DNA from 3 places in the Bacillus spongiae genome. Region 1 is predicted to be linked to each of the others. Evidence: predicted binding sites of a transcription regulator. Region 1 holds the regulator's gene; each other region holds the start of a gene.
What was found. Region 1 encodes Rex, which represses fermentation and respiration genes when NADH is low (regulators of the CRP and FNR family bind a similar motif). Its sites were predicted from a motif close to TTGTGAAATATTTCACAA; they were not measured.
Positions count from the first base shown of each region.

Region 1 (8,061 bases):
CAGGCTCGGAAAATACAGAAACAGCCATGAAAATGATTGCTTTTGTACCGATTGCACTTTTTGCTTCATCGATTGCTGGTCCTATTTTAGAAGAAATTATCTTTCGACAAATTCTTTTTGGGGCACTCTATAAACGAATGCCATTCTTTGCTGCGTCATTCATTAGTTCCATTCTTTTCGGACTAGCACATCAAGAGTTATCCCATCTTATTTTATATACGACGATGGGCTTTACCTTCGCCTTTTTATATGTTCATACGAAAAGAATTGTAGTTCCAATCATTGCCCATGTTGGCATGAATACACTTGTGGCGATCATTCAATTTACGGCAAATGATCGTATAAGTTTTAAAGAACAAGCCATCACATTACTTCAACTAATCATGTAGCTTGTTTTTCGTCCTCACCACAGTGTGAACGTTATTTTATATGGAGGAAATATTATGAGACCATCACCATTGTTTGCAGGCTTCTTCTATACTTTACTCGGCATTTTATTTACGTATTTTGCCATTTATAATGTCAATGAAAGCGGATGGGGATTTTTTACCTACTTCCTTATCTTTTTTGCGACAATTGATTTTAGATCAGGACTACGTATGTTCAATATTCATTTTAAATTAAAAAAAATGCAAAAAAAATAGACCATTTCTTCATATGGTCCAACCTTAGAGGGTAGTTAGTGTCAAAAATCACTAATTATCCTTTTCTTATATTATTCATTAAGCTGTGCTTCCCTGAAATACTTGTTTTAATTGTCTTCGTCCTCGATAAATTCTTGTTTTTACAGTATTAGAATTGATAGCGAGTACTTTCGCAATTTCCTGTTCCTGTAGACCTGGACGAAGTTTAAGCATCAGTACATCTTGATACCGTCCATTCAACCTTTTTATCGCACTTACAACTTCCTCCTCCAACAAAGCAAACTCTACTTCTTCCTCAACATTTTGCGTAGTGGCTGTCTCGAAACTTTCAAAGGCCTCTGGTCCCACCTGCATCCCTTTATACTTCTTTTCTTTTCGAATAAAATCGATGGCCGTTCGGGATGCAATGGCACAAAGCCACGCACCCAATTTCCTCTCATCTTTGACAGTTTCAGCTTTTGCGATCGCTTTTATAAACGTTTCATGTACGACATCCTCTGCAAGGTATTTATCCCGAGTAATGGAATAGCTTATATGAAATAATCGTTTATAAAACAAGCTGTACGCCTCTGAAAAATCAAATTTACTCACTACATCCTCCTCCTATTCCACCGTTTCAATGTCCTCATTTATCTTCAATGAGATCCTTATTTTAAATAAGTCTCCGTCAGCTTCAATATCCATTTCCCCACCATGAAGATCAACAATTGATTTCGCTATCGCAAGGCCAAGTCCAGACCCTTCCGTATGACGTGATGCATCTCCTCTTTTAAACCTTTCAAACAGTTCATCTGTATTTTGACTTAGTTCATATTTTGAAACATTTTTAAACGTAATCAATGCTCGATTCTTCATCATTGAAATATCGATATAAACGCGCGAGTTCTCGAGTGCATATTTTAGAGTATTTCCAATTAAATTATCAAAAACGCGCCACAGTTTTTGACCATCTACAATCGCAAGTACAGGCTCTTTAGGATTCGTTATGCGAAACTGCAGACTTGAATCATTAATTGCATTATCATGTTCCGCTAAAGCCTGCTGCAACAGCTGGACGAGGTCTACCCTGTGCTTCGTTAGTTCCATATTCCCACTGGCCATTTTTGATACTTCAAATAAATCATCAATGAGCAGCTTTAACCGTTTTGATTTCCGATCAATAATGTCAAGGTACGCTTCCTTCTCCTCATTGGATGCACCCTTTACTTTCAGTAATTCGGTGTACGTAATAATGGACGTAAGGGGTGTACGTAGATCATGACTGACATTCGTAATTAGCTCCGTTTTTAGGCGCTCACTTTTTGCTTGTTCATTTAGGGATAGTTTTACTCCTTCTTCAAGCTTGTTAATATTACCTGCAAGTATGACCAACGAATGATCACCTACTGTAGGTAACTCTTCTCCGCGTTCACCTGCGACTAGTTCATTTGTTTTTTCTATAATATTGTTTAAATATCTACTTCTTCTGACTAAAATAATTATTACAGGAATTCCAATTACCACGAGAAGAATTATAAAAAATTCTAATATTACTAAATAATAATTCGAATAATATACCACATTTGGATTTAAAGCAGTTACCAAACTGGCAATGCATAAACCAACAATGATAGCGATTAATAGGACTACTAGAAAACGGAAACTTCGATTCACCATTTTTTCAACATTAGTGAATAATTTATAAAGCAGTGATTTACTCCACTCCTGCTTAATTTTCCTGCCTTTTTTTATGTTAGTTAAAATGGATTTTCCATATAAAAACAGTAGGAGCCATACAACCGCTACGATAAGCGAAAGCATAATTAGGTCAATAAAAGCATAATCTCTATACCAAAATCGCAGCCATGGTATCCATATATATTCCCTTGGGTGATTAGAAAACGTCAAACCTAATAAGACAACTATAAGGAACGTACTTATTCTGACATCAACGGGTAGCTTATATAAAAACGCGCTCCATTTTTCCATAAAAGTATGAATGCTCTTCGATTTTCTCCCAATAAAAAAGCATAAAATAAGAGCAACTATACTTATAAGAACATAGAGGATAAATACTATTTGTTCCTGTTCATATTTTTCAAACTCTTGTGCTATAGCATTAGTTGAAGACGTTGGAACAGCGATCCAACCATCTATCATTCCTGACAGCTCAGGGGGAATATCGATCCACCCAAATCGATTCAGCAGATCTCTTCCAATTGGAATTGATTCTTCGGCTACATACACCATGTTATTTTCGTTAAAATAATTTTCTACTTCACCTTTTAAATTTGGTATATTTGTGTAAATCTCTCCGTTTGTTTGATTTATAAAATGGTAAAGAAAGTCATTTTTTTGTTCCTTAAAAAAGGAAGATTTAATTTCACTCTCTTTATAATAATCTTCTATTTGTTGTTCTCTTTCTTTCAAAATTTCTTGCATCACATACTCATCACTTTGAAGACTTTGAGCACTTTTCTTTATTTCCTCAATTTTTTCATTTCTTTCTACGATAAGGGATTCAACTTCCTCTAAGTTTCCTGTATCGATTGCACTATTAAGTGCATATTCATACTCTTCTTTAATTCTCTCGATTTCAATGCCGCTCGTATCAATAAACCCATATTCACTACTGTGAATATCTGGTAAGCTAATTAATGTTTTGGCTTCTTCTAAAGTGAAACCATTTAACTCATTCTCTTCTAAATCCTGAATAAAAAGAAAGTATTGATCCTTAAAAGCATAGGTTTCCGAATAATCACTTTTAGTGTAAAAAAGGCCATTCATTTTAAATAGGACGAGTCCACTGAACCCAAAAGTAAGCAGAATTAACCATATTCCTAGCACCCATCTATTTTTCCATTTTGTATCCAATCCCCCACACCACCTTTAAATACCTTGGATTTTTCGGGTCAATTTCAATTTTTTCGCGAATTTTTCTTATATGAACGGCTACTGTATTTTCTGCATTATAGTAAGGTTCATCCCATACCCGTTCATAAATTTCATTGACTGAAAACACCCTGCCAGCATTCGTCATTAATAAGTTAACAATTTTATATTCAATTGGCGTAAGCCTGACAGGCTCTCCATGCACTGTCACTTGTTTGGCTGATTGCTCCAAGGTCAATCCATGTAAATCAATCACATCGTTTTTCCCCTCAATAGACCCAAAATTAACATACCTTCTTAATTGAGACTTCACGCGAGCAACAAGCTCCATAGGGTTGAACGGTTTTGTAATATAATCATCTGCTCCCACTTGTAAACCCAAAATTTTATCCGTATCCTCACTCTTAGCACTTAACATGATAATTGGTATGTTTTTCTCTTCACGGATTTTATAAGTCGCTGAAATGCCATCAAGTCTTGGCATCATAATATCTAATATAATCAGATGGATGGGATGTTCATTAATCATTTCTAAGGCTTCTACACCATCTTTTGCCTTTAAAACGGTCACGCCTTCGTTCCTTAAATAAATTTCAATCGCGTCCCGAATTTCTTTTTCATCATCCACCACTAAGACAAAATAGTTATCCATTGATCCGCCTTCTTTCCTGAACGATTTCTCTTTAGCTTTAGTGTACTAGAAAAAACTTATCATTTATTTACATATTTTCTTAAGATTTTCTTAAGGCTACTGGTAAAACTCAACAATCTTTATTCCTCGTCATTCACTACTATCTATTATGAATAAACGAAAGGAAACTTATCAATCAAACAAAAAAAGCCGCCTATTATCGACAGATAATAGGTGGCTTCTGTATAAAACTTATAAATTATTCTTCCATTTCTCTTTTTTGCTCAGCAATTAATACCTTTCGATAGCCTATCTTACAAATCCACAGACTAATCTCGTACAAAATGAATAGTGGGACCGTTACGAGTAAGTGGGACATAAGGTCAGGTGGCGTAATCATCGCTGCAATAATAAACAAAATGAAATACGCATATACCCTCATTTTGGACATAAGCATTGGCGTAATGATACCAAGTCTTGTCAAAAATAGCATGATAACGGGTAGCTGAAATAAGAAACCGAACGGGATGGTCATTTGAAATAAGAATTCAAAATACTCATTAATACCGATTTCTTGTTCAATTTCAAGATTGGTAGATAAATTCAGCATAAAATCTACCACGAATGGGAACAGAATAAAATAGGAAAAAGAAAGCCCACCAACAAACAATAACATTACGATCGGGATGTAGCTTAACGTCACACGTTTTTCTTTTTCATATAATCCTGGAGATACAAAAGACCACACCTGATAAAGAATCACAGGCAGTGTCATTAGTAAGGATAAAAATAAGATTACTTGAACATAGATTTTCAATGGATCCGTCAGACGAAATGCATTCATCGTTAGTTCCTTTGCTTCATCGGCATTTTGTAAAAAGCGAATGAGTGGTTCAGCAAGAAAAAAACTTATCACAATGGCAAACAGTAAGAAAACGACCACGATGAGAAGTCGTTTTCTTAATTCATCTATATGTTCATAAACAGTCATTTGATTTTGACTCATGATTCTTCACCTAGCATTTACTTAACATCTTTTTTTTCATCTTCATCCGCTAAGCCTTTAGTGGCATTTTTGAATTCGCGCAACGTATTTCCCATTGCTTTCCCTAGCTCGGGCAATTTTTTCGGACCGAAAATTAATAATGCAACTACGACGATTGCTACAAGACTACCTGGACCTGGCATTACGCTACACCTCCTCAGTAATATATTACACCATTATACCGTTAAATCCTAATTTCTTATAGACCTTCTTGTGACGTTTCCGTGTCATCATTTGAATAATTTTTTAAGAAATAGACAAGTGACTGCAGCTCGACTGCTAAATCAATATGATGGATACGAATAGAAGCAGGAACATTTAAGCGCGCTGGTGTAAAGTTTAAAATCCCCTTCACATTCGCGTTGACTAACCGATCGGTAATGCTTTGTGCTACTGGAGCTGGAACGGTTAATATGACCACTTCTATATTCCCTTCAAGAAGTTTTTCTTCTAATTGAGCGAGAGGGAAGACAGGCACTTCACCAAATTCCATCCCTACCTTTTCTGGGTTAACATCAAAGGCTACCTCAATTTTAGTATTATTATTTTTCAAGAAATTATAATGAAGGAAAGCTGTTCCTAAATTACCAACCCCTATTAAACCTACCTTTGTGACCTCATCCTGGCTTAATGTTTTACTAAAGAAACTTAATAGGTAATTGACATTATAACCATAGCCCTTTTTTCCGAGTGCTCCAAAATAAGAGAAATCCCGTCGAATGGTTGCTGAATCTACTTTTACTGCTTCGCTTAATTCTTTTGAGGAAACTCGTTGTTTCCCCGATGAATGTAAATTTTGAATAAAGCGATAATATAGCGGCAAGCGTTTTGCTGTAGCTTGCGGTATTTTCATTGTGTCTTGATTCATTTTTTATCCCCCCGCCATCTCTTTCACCACTGTATATCATCTAAATAGAACAGCTCTTGTGGCTTTACTTGTTTTTGAATTCTGTTAGCGCTTCCATTTTGTCACTTTCATTATTTTTTATATAGACAAACGATCGAGATACTCTTCTCTTCATATCATACACCATTTTTCTATTTCTGTCTGTTACCTACTTCACAAGTTATGCTATTGCTCATTTGCTTTTAAATACGATACACTAATAGTATAAATGAGGTGAAATCATGATTTTATTACAAGTAAATAATGTGACAAAGCATTTTGGTGCTGAACTTATTTTATCGAATATAAAATTAGAAATAAAATCAAACGATCGAATTGCATTAGTTGGTCGTAATGGAGCGGGAAAATCGACTCTATTAAAAATTATCTCCAATCAGCTATCTTATGATTCAGGTGAAATCATTAAACCGAAACATGTAACAATGGGGTATTTGGCGCAGCATACAGGACTTGAATCCAATTTATCTATTTGGGAAGAGATGCTTTCCGCCTTTGACCATGTTCGCCAACTTGAAGGAAAAATACGCAAACTAGAACACAGCATGGCATCTCCTGAAGTATACGATGACACAGAACGATATGAGAGAATCGTTCAAGAATATGATCTCCTTACTGTGAAATTTAAAGACATAGGTGGGTACCAATACGAATCGGATATTCGGACCATTCTTCATGGACTAAATTTCGCGGACTTTGACTATTCAACGAAAATTTCCACTTTAAGTGGAGGACAAAAGACAAGGCTAGCACTGGCTAAGTTACTTTTAACAAAGCCTGACCTCCTTATTCTAGACGAACCGACAAACCACCTGGATATTGAAACACTTTCCTGGCTTGAGCAATTTTTACAAGGATACCCAGGTAGCATTCTCATTGTTTCCCATGACCGCTATTTCCTAGATAAAGTTGTTACGAAAGTCTATGAAATTTCAAGAAAAAATACGAAGAAATACCACGGTAACTATAGCGATTATTTAAATAAAAAAGCCGAAGACTATGAACGTGAAAGTAAACAATTTGAACGTCAACAAGCGGAAGTAGCCAAACTGCAAGATTATATTCAACGCAATCTAGCTCGCGCCTCTACAACCAAAATGGCACAAAGCAGACGAAAAAAGCTTGAAAAGATGGACCTCATGTCTCAACCGTTAAGTTCTGAGAAATCTGCTCATTTCTCCTTTGGCATTGAGCGACCTAGTGGGAATGATGTTCTTAAAGTGGATGACCTTACTATCGGTTATGAAAGCACACCATTATCCTCTCACTTGAATTTCCATTTATCAAAAGGAGATAGCATTGCATTAGTAGGTCCAAATGGAGTAGGAAAATCAACGTTAATAAAAACGCTTGTCAATAAACTGCCTTCTCTATCAGGAAGCTTTCAGTTTGGGACGAACGTAATGATTGGCTACTACGATCAAGAGCAGGCAGAATTATCGTCCAATAAAACGGTCCTTCATGAGTTATGGGATGAGTATTTATTGAAGCCCGAAAAAGAAATTCGCACTGTTTTAGGCAATTTCCTTTTTTCAGGAGACGATGTTTTAAAGCCCGTTCATTCACTTAGTGGCGGAGAAAAAGCACGGCTTGCCCTTGCAAAGCTCATGATGGAAAAACCAAATGTTCTGATTCTTGACGAACCAACGAACCATTTAGATTTAGATAGTAAAGAGGTTCTTGAAAACGCACTGATTGATTACCCAGGAACCATCCTTTTCGTCTCACATGACCGTTATTTTATCAATCGAATCGCAACTAAAATCGTTGAACTATCCAGTAGTGAAACAAAAGAGTATTTAGGAGATTATGATTATTTTGTTGAGAAAAAGCAAGAAGTAGAAGAGCTCGCTTTATTAGAAGAAAAAGAACGAGAAGAAATAGCAACCTCCTCTTCACAAACAGCAAAAGGAAGTCATCGTATTGATAAGGAAGCAAAAAAACTTGAACGCCAACGCGCGAGAAG
Region 1 covers NZ_JBBAXC010000027.1:7,012-15,072, reverse strand. Annotated here, with positions in the region: gene WAK64_RS20835 (CPBP family intramembrane glutamic endopeptidase) at 1-389, shown strand, start outside; gene WAK64_RS20830 (YdiK family protein) at 444-644, shown strand; gene WAK64_RS20825 (RNA polymerase sigma factor) at 723-1,235, opposite strand; gene WAK64_RS20820 (sensor histidine kinase) at 1,248-3,497, opposite strand; gene WAK64_RS20815 (response regulator transcription factor) at 3,475-4,167, opposite strand; gene tatC (twin-arginine translocase subunit TatC) at 4,406-5,152, opposite strand; gene WAK64_RS20805 (twin-arginine translocase TatA/TatE family subunit) at 5,170-5,334, opposite strand; gene WAK64_RS20800 (redox-sensing transcriptional repressor Rex) at 5,391-6,059, opposite strand; gene WAK64_RS20795 (ABC-F family ATP-binding cassette domain-containing protein) at 6,320-8,061, shown strand, end outside.

Region 2 (8,061 bases), on a different contig from region 1:
CAGACATGATTGACATTCCAATTGCCCATACGATTCCTTGAATAATAGCTAATTTGTTCATCTGTTTTGTTAATATACGACCGGTTAAATGAGGAACTAGCCAATACATAATGCCAAAGAATGTTAGGACAACAGAAGTCGCTAAAGTTAAGTGAAAATGTCCAGTCACCCAAATAGTATTATGAATGACTTGGTTCATTTGGTTTGATGCGTTCACAAGTCCACCTGCTCCGGCAGGAATAAAAGCGACCATTCCAATAAATGGAACGACGAATCGAGCATCTCCCCAAGGTAGTTTCTTAAACCATCCAAATAACCCTGTTGCTCCTTTCGAACGGCCGAATAGCTCGAAGGTTGCAAATAACGAAAAAGCAGTCATTAACGATGGAATCACGACCATGAAGGTTAACACAACTTGAAGGAACTTCCAGCTAGCGTCAATTCCTGGCTCAACTAATTGGTGATGAAATCCAACAGGGATAGAGAAAAGTAAAAATAGAATAAAAGACATACGAGCTAGTGAGTCTGAGAAAATTTTTCCACCAATAATTTTTGGAATAATTACATACCAAGCCATATAGGCAGGTAATAACCAGAAGTAAACAAGTGGATGACCAAAATACCAGAACAGTGTACGGCTCACTAAGACGTCAACACGTTCTACTAATCCAAGAGACCAAGGAAGTAGTTGGAATAATACTGTTGCAGCAACACCTAATGTTGCGACAATCCATAAAACGGTATTAATAACGGCCATAAATGTAAGTAAAGGACTTGGTTGACCAGGATTCGCTTTTCTCCATTTAATGTATTCATTAATGACAGACGCGCCACCAATCCAGCTTCCTACAACTACAAACGTTAATCCTAAGTAAAAGATCCAATGTGCTTGAAGGGGTGCATAAAATGTATACAATACAGAAGCCTCATTTAATAGCACCATCGTTGCAGCCATTCCTGTTCCTAATACCATGACCCAAAAACCAATCCAACCTAACAAACGAGAACCTTTAGAGAAGGTGCCAGAAGTTCGGCTAACGGCAGCTATTTGAAAACCTAATATAAAAAAAGTAGTAAGGACAAGTCCGAGTAATACTCCATGAACGGTTAATACTTGATAATAGCCAATATTTGCTGGAAGAGTGAATCTTCCAGACCGGACTAATACTTGCAGAAGTCCTGCTAATCCACCTAATGCTAAAGCAATAAAGGCAACATAGAAATGCGCCATTACTAACCCAGCGTCTTTTTTATCAATTTTAATAAAAGAAGATTGCATCTTACTCCACCACCTTAATCATCGATTTCATCGTGTGATGACCGGTACCACAATATTCATTACAAACAATTAAGTATTCTCCTGGTTCGTCCATTGTGGTGACGTATTCACTAATATAACCAGGTTCAATCATCATGTTAATATTTGTTCCTGCCACCTCAAAACCGTGTATAACATCTTTTGTAGTAGCGATAATTTTTACGGTAGAACCCTTCGGGATTTCAACTTCGCCAGGATTATAAAAGAAAGCTGATGCAACAAATACAAGTTCATAATCCCAGTCTTTTCCTTCTACCTTTTTCAATCCTGGATCATTAAACGGTGCGCGTTCTTCAACTCTTTCAGGATCAATAAATGCTTTCGCACTAGGGGGCTCGTGCCCTTGATGGAAGGATGAAATGCCTAATATTACTAGAAATAAAACGAGAGATCCCGTTCCTACTATGAGCCACCATTTTTCATAACGGTGCATGTGCATAAAAATCTACCCCTTTCTCTTTCTCTAAAAACGATCAATAAAAATAAAAAAGACAATAAACCATGTAACAACAATAAATGCACCAAGTAAAGATACAGAGGCAAGCGTTCCTTTTAACGAATTTTTCTCATCCTCTAATTTTCTTTTAGGTTGATGAGGTAACTGAGTTTCTGGTTTTCCCACTTGTGTTTCCCCCTTTCTCTTGATAAATATTTTTATCGTTAACACTATCATAGAGTTGAAAACTGAAAGGGGCTGTGATAAAAATCACATTTGAAGCCAAAAAATGTGAAAAAAGTGTGAAGGAACCACTTTAAATTAATCTATTTTCCTCATTGAATTGAAAGATAATTATGAAAATATACTCAATTTAGTTAAATGAGTGCCCTGTTACAATTATTCAACAAAAAAAGAGGGAGTTACTTTAAAATAAAGAATAAATATTAATAAATAAAACGTTTGAAAGGGGTATGTACATTGTTTGGAACTTTACAACCGTTAAAAGGAAAGAATGCCATTGTTACAGGGGCTGGTAGAGGTATTGGAAGAGCGATTGCCGTCGGTTTAGCAGAAGCAGGAGCTAACCTTATTCTTGTCTCAAGAACGAATATAGAGCTAGAAGAAACGCAAAGCCTTGTACAAGAGAAAGAGGTAAAATGCTGGGTTATGCCGACAGACTTAACAAAAACAGAAGAAATTACTACACTTTTTAATCGCATTGATGAAGAAGTAGGGCCTGTAGATGTGTTAATTAATAATGCAGGCATGAACAAGCGGTCAGAAGCCTTCAACGTAACAACAGAGGAATGGGACCTTATTATGGATACAAATGTAAAATCATGTTTTTTAATGGCTCAAAAGGCGGGCGAGAGAATGAAGAAAAGAGGTGGGGGGAAAATAATAAATATTTCCTCTGTTGCAGGTCACGTCGCATTAAGGACAGGGGTTGTATATGGTATGACGAAGGCAGCCTTAATTCAAATGACAAAAGTACTTGCACTGGAGTGGGGGAAACATAATATTAATGTAAATGCAATTGGTCCTTGGTATTTTCCAACTCCATTAACGGAAAAATTATTAAATGATGCTGATTACGTAAATGATATTTTAGAAGTAACGCCTTTAAAAAGAATTGGAAAATTAGAAGAGCTTGTCTCACCGACGGTATTTCTTTGCACAGAAGGGGCTGATTATATTACAGGACAAACGCTTTTTGTTGATGGAGGAATGACCATAAATGGCTTTTAACTTCATTGCTCATTACCTTTCTAATGTAAGGTAATGAATCTTATAAGCTTGTCGGAAGGAATAATGTCACGTTATTTAGTGTTATGGAGAGGTTAATTTAAAGCAACGTTTTTATCGTGTTATTATGGACGAAACACCTTAGTTATAACTAAATGGTTTCCTCATAAATCAAATTAGATAGCTTTATATAGCAAGAAGGTCCATCTCTTTTGGGATGGACCTTCTTGACGAATGGAACAGGAAAAAATAGTGTTTGATATTTTTTTCTAGTTTGGAAGTCTACTTAAGCTGATTTGAAACAAATAGCTATTGGAAGGAGTTTTCTCTTTTTTTCTGGGGTTGTTCAAGCATAAAGATGATCTGTAGCTCTCCTAAGCTCACTATATGAATAGGAAGCAAGATGGCTTGTTCAAATCCGTATAATTTTGATTGTCCAACAATTACAGTTGGAGGGGTAATATCCGTTGTTAAACCTTTATTAGCAATATTTGTAGAGAGATTGCCAGCAATCATATTTCCGAGTTCACCGGCAAATGACTCTAACATTTCACCTTCAACAGGTATTCCGAACATGGCAGTTCCTATTCCTTTCAAGGTATCGTGCTGACTTTCTACAATCACTTTCCCTCTAACATCTCCAGTAATCCCAATTAATACACCGAAACGATGCTGGAAAATAGGGTGTTGTAGTAAAGAAGGCTTATCCACCTTTAGTGAAATAGGAATAACGGCCCGTATCGCTTCAATGCTGCTGTTTAGCACTTTATGAATGCTATTTGAACTCGTCATCTCAATATCCTCCACAGTTTTATCCTCACTAGTTTAACACATAAAATAGGTAAATAGGATTAAAAATTTAGATAATTTTTAAAATTAAAATAAAAAACAGACAATTTTTCAAATATAAATAGGTAATTAAGGGCATTATATCCATGTAGAAAAGGGGCGATAGAATGCCAAAGATTATCAATGTAGAATCTGAAATTCCACCTATTCAAATTACGCAAGAAAAAGCGGTTGGCTTTGCCAAGAGTTTGTTTTCATCTTCATTTAAGGATATTGATCGTCTATTACCAATTTTTACGCATTCAGATATTACAACAAGGTACTTTGTCAAAGATATTGATTGGTTTTCCAAAGAGCATAGCTTTGAAGAAAAAAATAATTTATTTATCGAAAATTCAGTGGAATTAGGGAAGAATTGTATAGAAAAAATCATTCAACAGACAGAGGGTCTTAATTATGGGGACATTGATGCCATTATTACGATTTGTACTTCTGGCATCGCAACTCCCACCATAGAGGCGAGAATCATGAACTTGTTACCATTCTCTCCATATGTAAAACGAATCCCAATTTGGGGGCTGGGATGTGCTGGAGGTGCTGCTGGATTAGCTCGCGCACAAGATTATTGTGTAGCTTACCCAAAAGCGAATGTACTTGTGTTGACTATCGAGCTTTGCTCTCTAACATTTCAAGTAAATGATCGGAGTAAAAGTAATTTAGTCGGAACTGCTTTGTTTGCTGATGGGGTTGCATGTGCATTGGTTTCAGGGGATAAGAGTGCTGTGTTGGTACACCAAAATAGAGTTCTTCCCTCAATCATTGGTACTCAATCTATTTTAAAGAAGGATTCACTTGATGTAATGGGCTGGGATATACGGAATGAAGGTATGTTTGTTGTATTTTCAAAAAACATTCCAAGCTTAGTTCAATCTTGGCTTAGGCCGAATGTTGATCATTTTTTGCAACAATACGAAATTACGCTGAATGATGTTTCGAATTTTGTTGTCCATCCTGGAGGAAAGAAAGTATTGGATGCGTATAAAGTTTCCTTAAATGTAACGGATGAACAACTTTTTTTAGCGCGTAAAGTATTAAAGGATTTTGGCAATATGTCTTCGGCAACCGTTCTTTATGTATTAAAGGAACATTTTAAAAAATCGATTCAAAATGGAGAATATGGGTTAGCGCTCGCTTTAGGACCGGGATTTGCATCAGAGTTATTATTAATGAGGTGGGAATAATGTTCATTTATATTTTTATTGGTATTGTTATTGTACAGCGATTAGTGGAACTATACATCGCAAAGAAAAATGAACAATGGATGATAAGTCAAGGTGCAATCGAGTTTGGACAACGACATTATAAGGTTATGGTCCTCATTCATACATTGTTTTTTATCTCGCTCTTAGGGGAAATGATATGGAATGAAGGAAATTTGAGCTCTTTTTGGCCTTTCTATCTCATTCTCTTTATACTTACACAAGTGGGAAGGGTTTGGATTATTACGTCTTTAGGTAAGTATTGGAATACGAAAATATTTGTTTTGCCCGAGATGAATGTTATCGTAAAGGGTCCGTATAAATACTTCAAACACCCAAATTATGTCCTTGTAACGATTGAACTAATCGTTATCCCTCTCCTATTCGATGCTTTTTGGACATTGTTTTTCTTCGGTTGTTTAAACCAGCTAATTTTAGCCATTCGAATCCCAATCGAAGAAAAAGCATTAAAACAAATTACGAATTATGAAGAGATATTTCCAACAAAAAAGCGATGGGCTCGGTCATAAAGAGCTATATTGTATATGCTCGTTTGAACATGTATCTATGCATCACAAAATGAAAGAAGGCCTTAACCATTACGTTAAGACCTTTCGTTAATTAATTTGGAGGCTCAGCTGGAACAACAATAGGGTTAAATTGATCACTTCCCCCTTGGCCATTATAATATTGAGGAACGTCACCTTCAATAAAGATTGCGCCAATATTTACAGGGTTCGAAATTTCAATGACCTTTTCCGCAGAGGGAATGATAACATTCATCTCTACTTTAATGTTAACGTATATTTCAAGGAAAACATGGTTAATACCAAGATCAACTGTTTTGGTTTCAATGTTGGAGGTAACTGCTCCTAAGATTTCAAACCGCACAGGTACTTTTGGTCCTAAATTAGAAAGTAGTGTATTTTTTGTCGCCATTCCTAGCGGTATTTGATAAATGATTCCATTTTGTACCTGTGAATCTGAATAGTCAATGTCAATATCTGTTTTAAAGGACTCTAATTTCTCTAAATCTCCGGCTTCCACGAGGTCTAAATATTTTTGAACTCTAATCGTTGCTTCCGAAATCACCCGATTATATACTTTTGGATTAGTGCTATATGAGATTTGTCCACCATCCTCTCGTATAACAAATAGATCCTTAACATCAATGTTTTCTGATATTTTCTTTGATATGGCATCATTGATGGCCTGTGCAGCAAATTGTCTTGCTTTCGTTTCCGCTATGATTTTTAAAGTAGGTTCAATACTTGCATTAATTATCGATAAACTCATAAAGGTTAATACACTAAATGTAACCAAAGTAATCATAAACACGTAAGTGGTGGGTATAGGCCCTTTTAGTTTTTTCTTTCTTCTTCTTGTTTTAAACACAGTAGCCCTCCTTCTCTATAAATATATATGCCTGTATTCGTACTTACATTTCATGTTTGATTCATTACTGGTAAAATTATAAATATTGATATAGGATTCAACGGAAATATGGATTACAATTAAAGCGTTATCAAAACACAAGGGGAAAAAATATGATCAAATCTAGTGAACAACAGAACTTGTTAAATAAAACCGTTCAGCTCTATCAACTTTTTGATCAGCACGGTGATAAGAAGAGGACAGAGAAAACAAAACTTCTAAGTAAAAAAATCTATAAAGGTGAATGGGTAATTGCCTTTTGTGGGCATTTTTCGGCGGGCAAGTCGACGATGATTAATGAACTAACAGGAGAAAAACTCCTTCCTTCGAGTCCGATTCCTACAAGTGCAAATTTAGTTAAAATACATAAGAGCAAAGAAGAATTTACAAAAATTCATTACCACGACCAAGTCCCAATCCTTGTTCAAGGTGATTATGATTCAAGGAAAATAATGCCACTTTGTAAAAGCGGTGACAAAGTGGAGTTAATTGAGATTGGTCATCAAGATTCTCAATTACCATTAGGGGTAACAGTGCTAGATACGCCTGGGGTTGACTCAACGGATGAGGCCCATATGCTTGCAACGGAATCCGCTCTTCATTTGGCTGATGTGATCTTTTATGTAGTAGATTATAATCACGTTCAATCTCATGTGAATTTTCGCTATACGAAGGAGTTAATCGAAAAAGGAGCATCCGTGCATCTCATTGTTAATCAAGTGGATAAACACAATGAAGAAGAGCTTTCTTTTGAAGATTTTCAACAATCTGTTCGTCAATCTTTTGCGGCATGGGGTGTCGAGCTGACCGCTGTTTTTTACACGAGCTTAAAAAAACACGATCACCCTTTTAACGAATTTCCAACACTCCAGCAATTTATTCAAAAAAAGATGGCTGGTCGGGTTGAAACGGCAGATCAAACAATAGAAAAAAGTATTCGCCACTTAATAGTTGAACATGAACAGTGGCTGGAGGAACAATATGATGAAAGAGTCCAGCCTTTTGTCGAAAAGCTGACCCATAAAGATTGGGAGAAAAAAGAAAATATTGTTCAACAATATATAGATTGGCAAAAGCATCAATCTGGTGAAAGCATTAAAGTATTTGAGGAACAATTTAATGCAGAACGTAAAAAAATAATAAAGAATGCGTATTTAATGCCGTTTGAAAATCGAAAATTGGCTGAAGATTATTTGGCATCCATTCAAAAAGATTTTAAAGTCGGTTTTCTTTTCTCAAAAGGGAAAACCGAGGAAGAACGAGCTCGTCGTCTAAAAGCGTTTCATAGTGCAGTCCAAGAAACAGTCGTTTCGCAGTTAGACTGGCATTTACGAACGTTTTGCCATCAGCAATTAAAAAATGCACGAATACTTGATGAAAGTATAATGGTGCAATGTGATAAACTTGAGGTCATCGTCACAGTGGATATGCTTAAACAGGCTGAAAAACGAGGGGCTCAGCTATCAGGTGAATACGTGTTAACCTATTGTGAGGAATTAGCAGGTATCATCTCAAAAGAAGCGGAGAAGGAAACGAATAACATCAAGGCAAGCATGGTTGAAAGAATGCAAGAGGAG
Region 2 covers NZ_JBBAXC010000006.1:153,026-161,086, forward strand. Annotated here, with positions in the region: gene WAK64_RS09285 (b(o/a)3-type cytochrome-c oxidase subunit 1) at 1-1,279, opposite strand, end outside; gene WAK64_RS09290 (cytochrome c oxidase subunit II) at 1,281-1,757, opposite strand; gene WAK64_RS09295 (cytochrome c oxidase subunit 2A) at 1,782-1,940, opposite strand; gene WAK64_RS09300 (SDR family NAD(P)-dependent oxidoreductase) at 2,235-3,005, shown strand; gene WAK64_RS09305 (chemotaxis protein CheX) at 3,312-3,794, opposite strand; gene WAK64_RS09310 (type III polyketide synthase) at 3,959-5,032, shown strand; gene WAK64_RS09315 (isoprenylcysteine carboxyl methyltransferase family protein) at 5,032-5,580, shown strand; gene yunB (sporulation protein YunB) at 5,672-6,445, opposite strand; gene WAK64_RS09325 (dynamin family protein) at 6,598-8,061, shown strand, end outside.
Region 2: WAK64_RS09295 (cytochrome c oxidase subunit 2A) is a predicted target of Rex. The motif match lies at 2,013-2,030, and genes of this name have one in related genera.

Region 3 (8,061 bases), on a different contig from region 1:
ATCCAAGAAATGAAGTAGAAAAAAATATAGTAAATGCATGGAAAGAAGTATTAAAAGTAGATAATATAGGAATAAAAGAAGACTTTTTTGAAATAGGTGGACATTCTTTAAAAATCATAGAAGTATTAGCACAATTAAAAAGGAAATACAGAAATTTATCTATTAGTGATTTTTTTGAATTACGAACAGTTGAAAAATTAGCCATTAAAGCATACCAAAATAATTTTGAATTAGAAAAAGAAATAAAAGAAAATGAATTTAAATATTTAAAAGAATATCCAATCTTAAAGGTAAAAGAGAATCTAAAAGAAGATGTAAACTCGGTGTTATTAACAGGAGCAACAGGTTTTTTGGGTAGTCATATTTTAAAGAAATTAGTTGATAATAATATTAAAATCTATTTATTAGTAAGAGGGAGAAATCCAAAATCAAGAATAGAAAGCATCTTAAAAGAATACTTTGGATTATTTCCAATTGATACTATTCAGATCATTAATGGAGATCTAACAGATAAATATTTAGGTATGACGGAAAATGAGTTTAATGAGCTAGCTGGCAATATTAATGCCATAATCCATTGTGCAGCCGATGTAAGGCATTTTGGAGATAGAAATCACTTTGAAAAAATAAATGTATTAGGTACAAAAAATATTATTGAACTATTAGATAAAAACCAAAATATCGTATTTCATCATATTTCTACGATTGGTATATCTCAAGATTTATTAAGTGAAGGAAAATGGGATAAGTTAGAAAAGAATATTGAAAGTATAAATAATTTAACACTAGATAATATTTATACAGATACAAAATTAAAGGCAGAAAAAATAGTATTAGATAAAATTAATGAAGGAAAAAATGCATTTATCTATAGAATGGGTAATCTAACTGGAAGGTCTGACGATGGGAAATTTCAAAAAAATATTGAAAGCAATGCTTTTTATAGAATGATGAAATTAATGATTTTGTTGAAAAAAGCTCCAAAAGTTAACTGGTTGGTTGATGTAACACCAGTAGATTTTGCTAGTGATATCGTTATGAAAGGAGTTATGAAAAAAATACATACCCACCGAGTATATAATGTATCTCACCCTAATCCTATTCATTTTGAAAGCCTTGTCGATTTATTTAATGAGGTAGGGTTTGAAATAGATTTAATTGACAAAATGTCTTACGAAGAATATGCATTGAATAATAAACTTACTAAAGAAGCTAAAGATTTATTAGTAAGCCAATTAGATGGTGATGGTGCTATAGATTCACGTGCAGTATTTGACAGTTCAAAAACAATGAGAGAATTAAATATAGCGGTTAAAGACGTACCTATAATAAATAAAGAATTAATAGATAAGCTCTTAAGTGAAGCCGAAAGAGTTGGATTTATTGATTATAGAATGGTTTTAGTGAGATAGTGGCGAAATGCCACTATCTTTTTGTAAACGAAAAGTAGCCCCAGAAAATAAGTCTTCGGAGGTCTACTTTCTTCTTTCGTTAAATTAATATTAGGGAAGCTTAAACTCTTGAATTTAAGCTTCCTATTCATTTTACTTTACCTCCTCTCTTCAAATAAGTGGTATGAGGGGTAGATAGTATGAATCAAACTTTACTTAACCAACAATATTATTTTGTTTTTTTAAAAAACAAAATTCTAAAAAAACAATTAACTCCTTCCTTTTTTACTATATTCAACGTAACAATTGTAATTTTTTGAACAAATCGTGACAGTTTTCTCCTTAATAAAAATTGAAAACCTTTTCATGTGAAAATAATCACACACTTCCTACCTAAATGTGGTATGATTTAAATGTGAAATAAATCACATACTTTCGTTAACTACTTTCTAATTAAAGGGATGAGTACAATGATTAATAAAAATAAGATAGCGTTAATTGGAACTGGTTTTGTAGGCTCAAGTTATGCATTTGCAATGTTAAACCAAGGAATTGCTCAAGAGATGGTTCTCATTGATTTAAATAAAGAAAAAGCTGATGGAGATGCTAGAGATTTGAGTCACGGCCTTGCCTTTTCATCTCCAATGAAGATCTATGCAGGAACATACAAAGATTGTGCTGATGCGGATCTAGTAGTTATCACAGCTGGAGCAAATCAACAGCCTGGTGAAACTCGGTTAGACTTAGTTGAAAAAAACATTAAAATCTTTCAGTCTATTGTTACAGAAGTGATGGAAAGTGGATTTAACGGCATCTTTTTAATAGCCACAAACCCAGTGGATATTCTTACTTATGCAACATGGAAATTTTCTGGCCTTCCAAAAGAAAGAGTCATTGGATCTGGTACACTCTTAGATACAGCTAGACTTCGATATTTATTAGGTGACTACTTTGATGTCGACACTCGAAATGTTCATGCGTATATTATGGGTGAACATGGTGATACAGAATTTCCTGTTTGGAGTCATGCGCGAATAGGCGTTAGTCCACTTACTGAACAAGTCGATGCTACTTCTGAAGAATTAATGAAGGACTTAGATGACATCTTCATCAACGTACGAGATGCTGCCTACCACATAATTGAGAAAAAAGGTGCAACGTATTACGGAATAGCTATGGGCTTAGTTCGGATTACGAAGGCGATTTTTAATAATGAAAACTGTATATTAACCGTCTCAGCGTTACTTGAAGGGCAATACGATGAAGATGATTTATATATCGGTGTACCTGCGATCCTTAATCGGGAAGGGATTCAAAAAGTAATTGAACTACCACTTGAAGAAGAGGAAATGAAAAAGTTCAAACACTCAGCAAAAGTACTAAAAAATGTAATTAGTCAATCATTTTAATGGAAAAGAGGACCGTCTTCTCTTATTGAAGGCGGTCCTCTTTTACGTTATCTTTTCACCTTTCTCTCTTACTTTACATACGTATAAAATGACTAAGAATGAGAGGAGAAATAAAATGTTTGAACAACGACAACTTGCATACCCCTTCCTCCTCCACAGCAACGTATCACCAAGTATCCCAACTACTCCTTTTTCAAATGGAGGCCCATTTCCAGTAGGGGGTGGCGAGCATCCTCCAGGCCCACCACCGGCGACAATTCCATCAGAGGCACAATCTGCTCAATTATCTGCGGTAGACCCCGGCGCCATCATTAGGTGTCGGTACCGCTATACGTATATTCGACTAAATTCAGGAAGGTCCTTTTGGTATTATCCAACCTTCATCGGTCGTAGAAGTATGAGTGGATATAGATGGAATGGCTTTATGTGGCTCTATTATGGAGTAGATTTGAGAAGAGTTCGTTCCTTCACTTGCATATAGAGGAGGTATAAATATTGTACAATTATACAATTCCATATAGAGAGAAGCATTCTTCAGTAAATAGAAAAGAAACGATTCAAGTAACGGGGAGTTATACGGTTAGAATTGAACCTGATACAGCAATTGCGTATATTGGCGTGGTAACTTCTGATCAAGAATTGACAGTAGCGCAGCATGATAATTCAGTGATTGCCCAAAAAATATTACATTCCCTCTACTCAAATGGCATAAAAGAAAAAAACATTCAAACCTCCACTTATCAAATTTATCCACAGTATGATTATGTAGAAGGCAAGCAGCTGTTTAAAGGCTACGAGGTTCGTCAAGTATTTCAGGTTCAAATGAATGACCTCAGCCAAGTGGGCAGAGTAATTGATGATTCTGTGAAAAGTGGTGCAAATGTTGTTGAACGGATTGAATTTAGTCTGACCGATTCCAGAGCACCATACTTAAAAGCTTTAGCAAAAGCTTATGAATCGGCCTTTGAAAAGGCTAAAATATTAGCCACAACATCAGGAGGCACCCTTGACCCATCTCCTCTTAACATTATTGAAATTCAAGAGTTTCGCTCTCGAATCCCATCAGGAAAAGTGTTAGCTTATAGTACGGAAGCTTCTTCTCCCATTGCTTCAGGACAAATTGGAGTAACAGCCAACATTCAGGTAGAATATTTGAAAACATAACCATAATAAATCTGAATAGAGAGTAAAACGAGCACAGCTAAATCGCTATGCTCGTTTTACTTAAGCTACTTTTATATTCTTATAAACTACTATATATTAGCAAAATTAAAATTTTATCTCATGTATAAAACGTTATTTTTCTTTTATTCTGGTTGACAGCATAATTGCCCTATTCCTTCTTCTAGTGCAGATTTAAGACTATTCAGTACACCTGACCACGCCATTTCATGCCATTTTAATGCTTCATCCCATCCTTCTCCATCTCTCCAGCCTACGTGTTGTAATCGAACATTCGTCTTATTTTCCTTCAATTCTTCTAATTTTACTTTTACCGTCGTTAATTCCCCATGGTTCATAAAGTCTCGAAATTGATCGGGTCCTTTCCAAGTGAAGGTTAATTCTTGCCTATGAATCATACTGACAATCGTACATCCTTTTGTGTTCATCCCGTTTGTATTGCCTCGTTCAAAATACAATTCATAAACTCCGCCAACTTTTGGCGTAATCCTTGCTTCTGCAGCAAACCACTGAGAAACTCGATCAGCGATAGTCCATGCATGCCAAACGAGGTTAAGAGGAGCATTAATAGTAGCGGTTCTTTCAATTACCGCTTCTTTGGAATAAGTACTCATTTCATTCCCTCCTAGTCTTTATCAAGTTTCATTATAACACTAAGATATCACATTATACAGAATATTCTGATTATATATAGTTGTTTATTAACGACTTGAAAATAGTCAACAACTGAATAAACGTGGGTTCCCGCTACTTTACGTTTTTGAACGCTTTAAAATAGGCTGTCCATTATATTAGTGTAAGGAACAGCCTTTCTACTAATCGTATAGGCAGGCAGCGAATTTCTCGTTGACGATTTGGTATAAAAAAAGAGGCTGGGACATAAGTATTCCACCCATAGGAAAAACCGAATTATAATGAAAACTCGAATATAGAGTTCCGTTATAGTTCGGTTTTTTAATTTTAGCTCTTAGTTTTATAAGAGATTATTCGGTTTTGAGTATGGTACATTTAGTTTTGTCCCAGCCTCCTTCTTCAATTACTAATATCCTCGGCTATCGATATTGGTAAAGATAGTTCAAAAACCGTTCCCTTTTCATTACTTGAAACTAATGTCAATGAACCTGATTGTGCTTTTGCTAGTAATTCACTAAAGCTTAAACCTAATCCTAAGCCCCTAACTCGGTCCTTTTTCTCTGTTCCTCGATAAAAACGCTCAAAAATAAACGGCTGTTCTTCTTTTGGAATTCCACTCCCTTGATCGGCTACTCGTACAATGACCGTATCGCCAGAAGTTGATAAGGTTAACTCAATTATTCCACCACCTGGCATAGCATGAGCACTGTTATTAATGAGGTTCGTTACTATTTGCTGAACTCTAAGTTCATCCCCTTTTGCCCAAATGTTACGTTTTGAGTGTACGTTAAACTCAATAGCTGGATGAAGAATTCGCCACTGCTTCTCCCATTCCAACAAAAGCTTTGTCATATTGAGATCGTCTGTTTCAATCGTCATCGCACCAGATGAATACGTATTAAAATCTAGTAAATCTTCCACCATTCGTTGCATTTTTATCGTCTCTTTATATCCCATTGAGATAAATTCCTTCAGTTCTTCCTCTTCCACTACGCCATCTTGAATCGCTTGTAGTAGTCCACTAATAGACGTAACCGGTGTTTTTAATTCATGCGTTACTCCTGCTAAGAGTTCTTTTCGTAATGATTCTAACGTTTGTAATTTAGATGACATGTCATTGAAGGACTCGATTAAATCAGATAGCTCTTTTTCTCTCACATTAGAATGCTTAATTGAAGGTTGATAGTTGCCCTCCTTTACATCAAGAGCTGCTTTAGCGACCTCTGTAATAGGTGCAACCAAGCGCTTCGTCAGTAAATAAATTACAACCCACCCTAAAATCCCCATTAATAACAACGTCCCTAATACTGCTTTAAACTGATCAAAAAACTTTGTTAAAGTGGGAGGTTCACTTACAACGACAACCGAGCCAATGGCATTACCCTCAAGCGTAACAGGTACGCTTACATAGTACATTTTTCTTTCACCATTGAGCTTGATATCACCGACCATTTTCTCACTTTTTACTGGCAGTTGTTCAACCTCATTTATTATTATTCTATTTCTAATCTCTTTCTGTCTACTCTCGTTCACACTTTGTTGGTTACGCTCCTCACCTTCACTCAGTTCATTATTCCCTCTTCTTTTTAATTGGCCATTATTTTTTTCTCTTTCAGGTAATTTTTCGGTTACATTTCCTAATTTAATATATACCTCAAAACTCTGTGCATTATATATACCTTGCTCTTCAGCAAAAGCTGGTAATTTCAATTCTTCTCTAGGTGAATTTACATTACCCTGAAGAAATCTTTCCAAATCCATTCCTATTAATCCTGCATAAAACTCTGACTTTTCAACCTGATTGTTCACCTCACCTCGATGAACAAGGTATCCTGAAATAAGCCCTAAACACACAATCCCAATCAACAGTGTTAAAGCATAGCGGGTGGTCCAATACCGTATAAGTGGGATTTTTTCATTGTTTTTAGTAAACACAGAACTGATACCCTACCCCTCTAATCGTTTTAATCTCTCCTTCTTGTTTGCTCCACCCATCAAGTGCTTTACGGATGCGTTTAATAGCTAGATCTACAGCCCGGTCACTTCCTTCATAATCCATTCCCCAAACACGATCAATCAACTGATCCCTTGTGAACACTTGAGTAGAATGAGAAGCCAAAAATAACAATAAGCTTGTATCCTTTGGTGTTAGATCAATAGACTGATCTTTCAAAAATAGCTCTCTAGTATCAAAGTTTATTTTCAATTCTCCATACAAACTAGCTCTTTCTTCCATCAATGAGTTTGACCTTCTAAGTACCGCCTGAACCCTTGCCACTACCTCTTCTGCTACAAAGGGCTTCGTTATATAATCATCAGCTCCTAGGGAAAAGCCCTTTAACTTATAATCCGTGTCAGATAAAGCGGTTAACATAATAATAGGACAGCTACTTCGATTCCTTACATACTGAAGGACATCAAACCCGTCAGAGCCTGGCATCATAATATCTAATAAAATTGCATTAGGTTGAAATGCAGGAAACATCTTGATTGCCTCTTCCCCATTTGAAGCAATGGCCACTTCATACCCTGCTTTCTTTAAATAGGCAGCTAGTACTCTAGCAATTGCCTCCTCATCTTCTACCACCATTATTTTTCTCATTTAAACCACCTTTATCTATATATCCTTTTCTCCTCAGTATAACGCAAATTCCATAATAGGAAAGCTAGGCCTACTCTCTCTTCCTTTTACTAAAAAAGCTGACCTATTCAGCCAGCTCTTATTACTATTCAGTATGCGTCCATTTATTTTTGTTTAGCTTGAAGAAGTCTTCTTTTTCAAGTGCTTCTGGATTTTTCTCGATAATTTCTTGAAGGAGCTGCTTAGCTGTTTTTCCTTCAGTTGGAATCTGTAAGGATTCAGCCATTGTATTTATTTTCTTCTGAAAAATTTCTTGTCCTAGTTGCTTTAATTGTTTTCCCTCTGTTTCAATCCCTAATTTCGTAGCTTCATCGTAAAGCTTGGCTTTTCTCACTTCCTTTTCAATTTCTTCTACCGTTTTATTTGCCGTATCAATTTGATAATCGTCCGCTAAGCTTTTTAAATTCGCTTCATGTACCTCTTTCGCTAATTGCTTTAATTCCTTCCCATCTGTTTCAATCCCTAATTTTTCTGCTTCTTCATAAAGCTTCGCTTCAAATACCTTTTTTGCCAATTCCTTTAATTCAATGCCTTCGGTGTCAATTCCGTATTTTTCTGCTTCTTTGTAAATCCTATTTTTTAATTGCTCCTCATTCATATGATGAAAAGATTGTTTTGGACTAGCTTTCTCTATTCGCAAGCTTTCCTCAACATCTGGGCTAACTGCATAGGCACTCATGTCGTTCATCACCCAAAACATTAATAGTGTAGCTACTAAAATGACAACCTTTTTATCCATCATCGTTCCACCCTTTCGGTTACGTATAGTGTAAGGTCTCAATGTGTCAGATGGATGTCAAATTTA
Region 3 covers NZ_JBBAXC010000003.1:99,961-108,021, reverse strand. Annotated here, with positions in the region: gene WAK64_RS04770 (non-ribosomal peptide synthetase) at 1-1,412, shown strand, start outside; gene WAK64_RS04765 (L-lactate dehydrogenase) at 1,862-2,800, shown strand; gene WAK64_RS04760 (transporter) at 2,916-3,281, shown strand; gene WAK64_RS04755 (SIMPL domain-containing protein) at 3,296-3,964, shown strand; gene WAK64_RS04750 (SRPBCC family protein) at 4,108-4,596, opposite strand; gene WAK64_RS04745 (HAMP domain-containing sensor histidine kinase) at 5,015-6,550, opposite strand; gene WAK64_RS04740 (response regulator transcription factor) at 6,540-7,217, opposite strand; gene WAK64_RS04735 (hypothetical protein) at 7,342-7,998, opposite strand; gene WAK64_RS04730 (YciI family protein) at 8,059-8,061, opposite strand, start outside.
Region 3: WAK64_RS04765 (L-lactate dehydrogenase) is a predicted target of Rex. The motif match lies at 1,805-1,822, and genes of this name have one in related genera.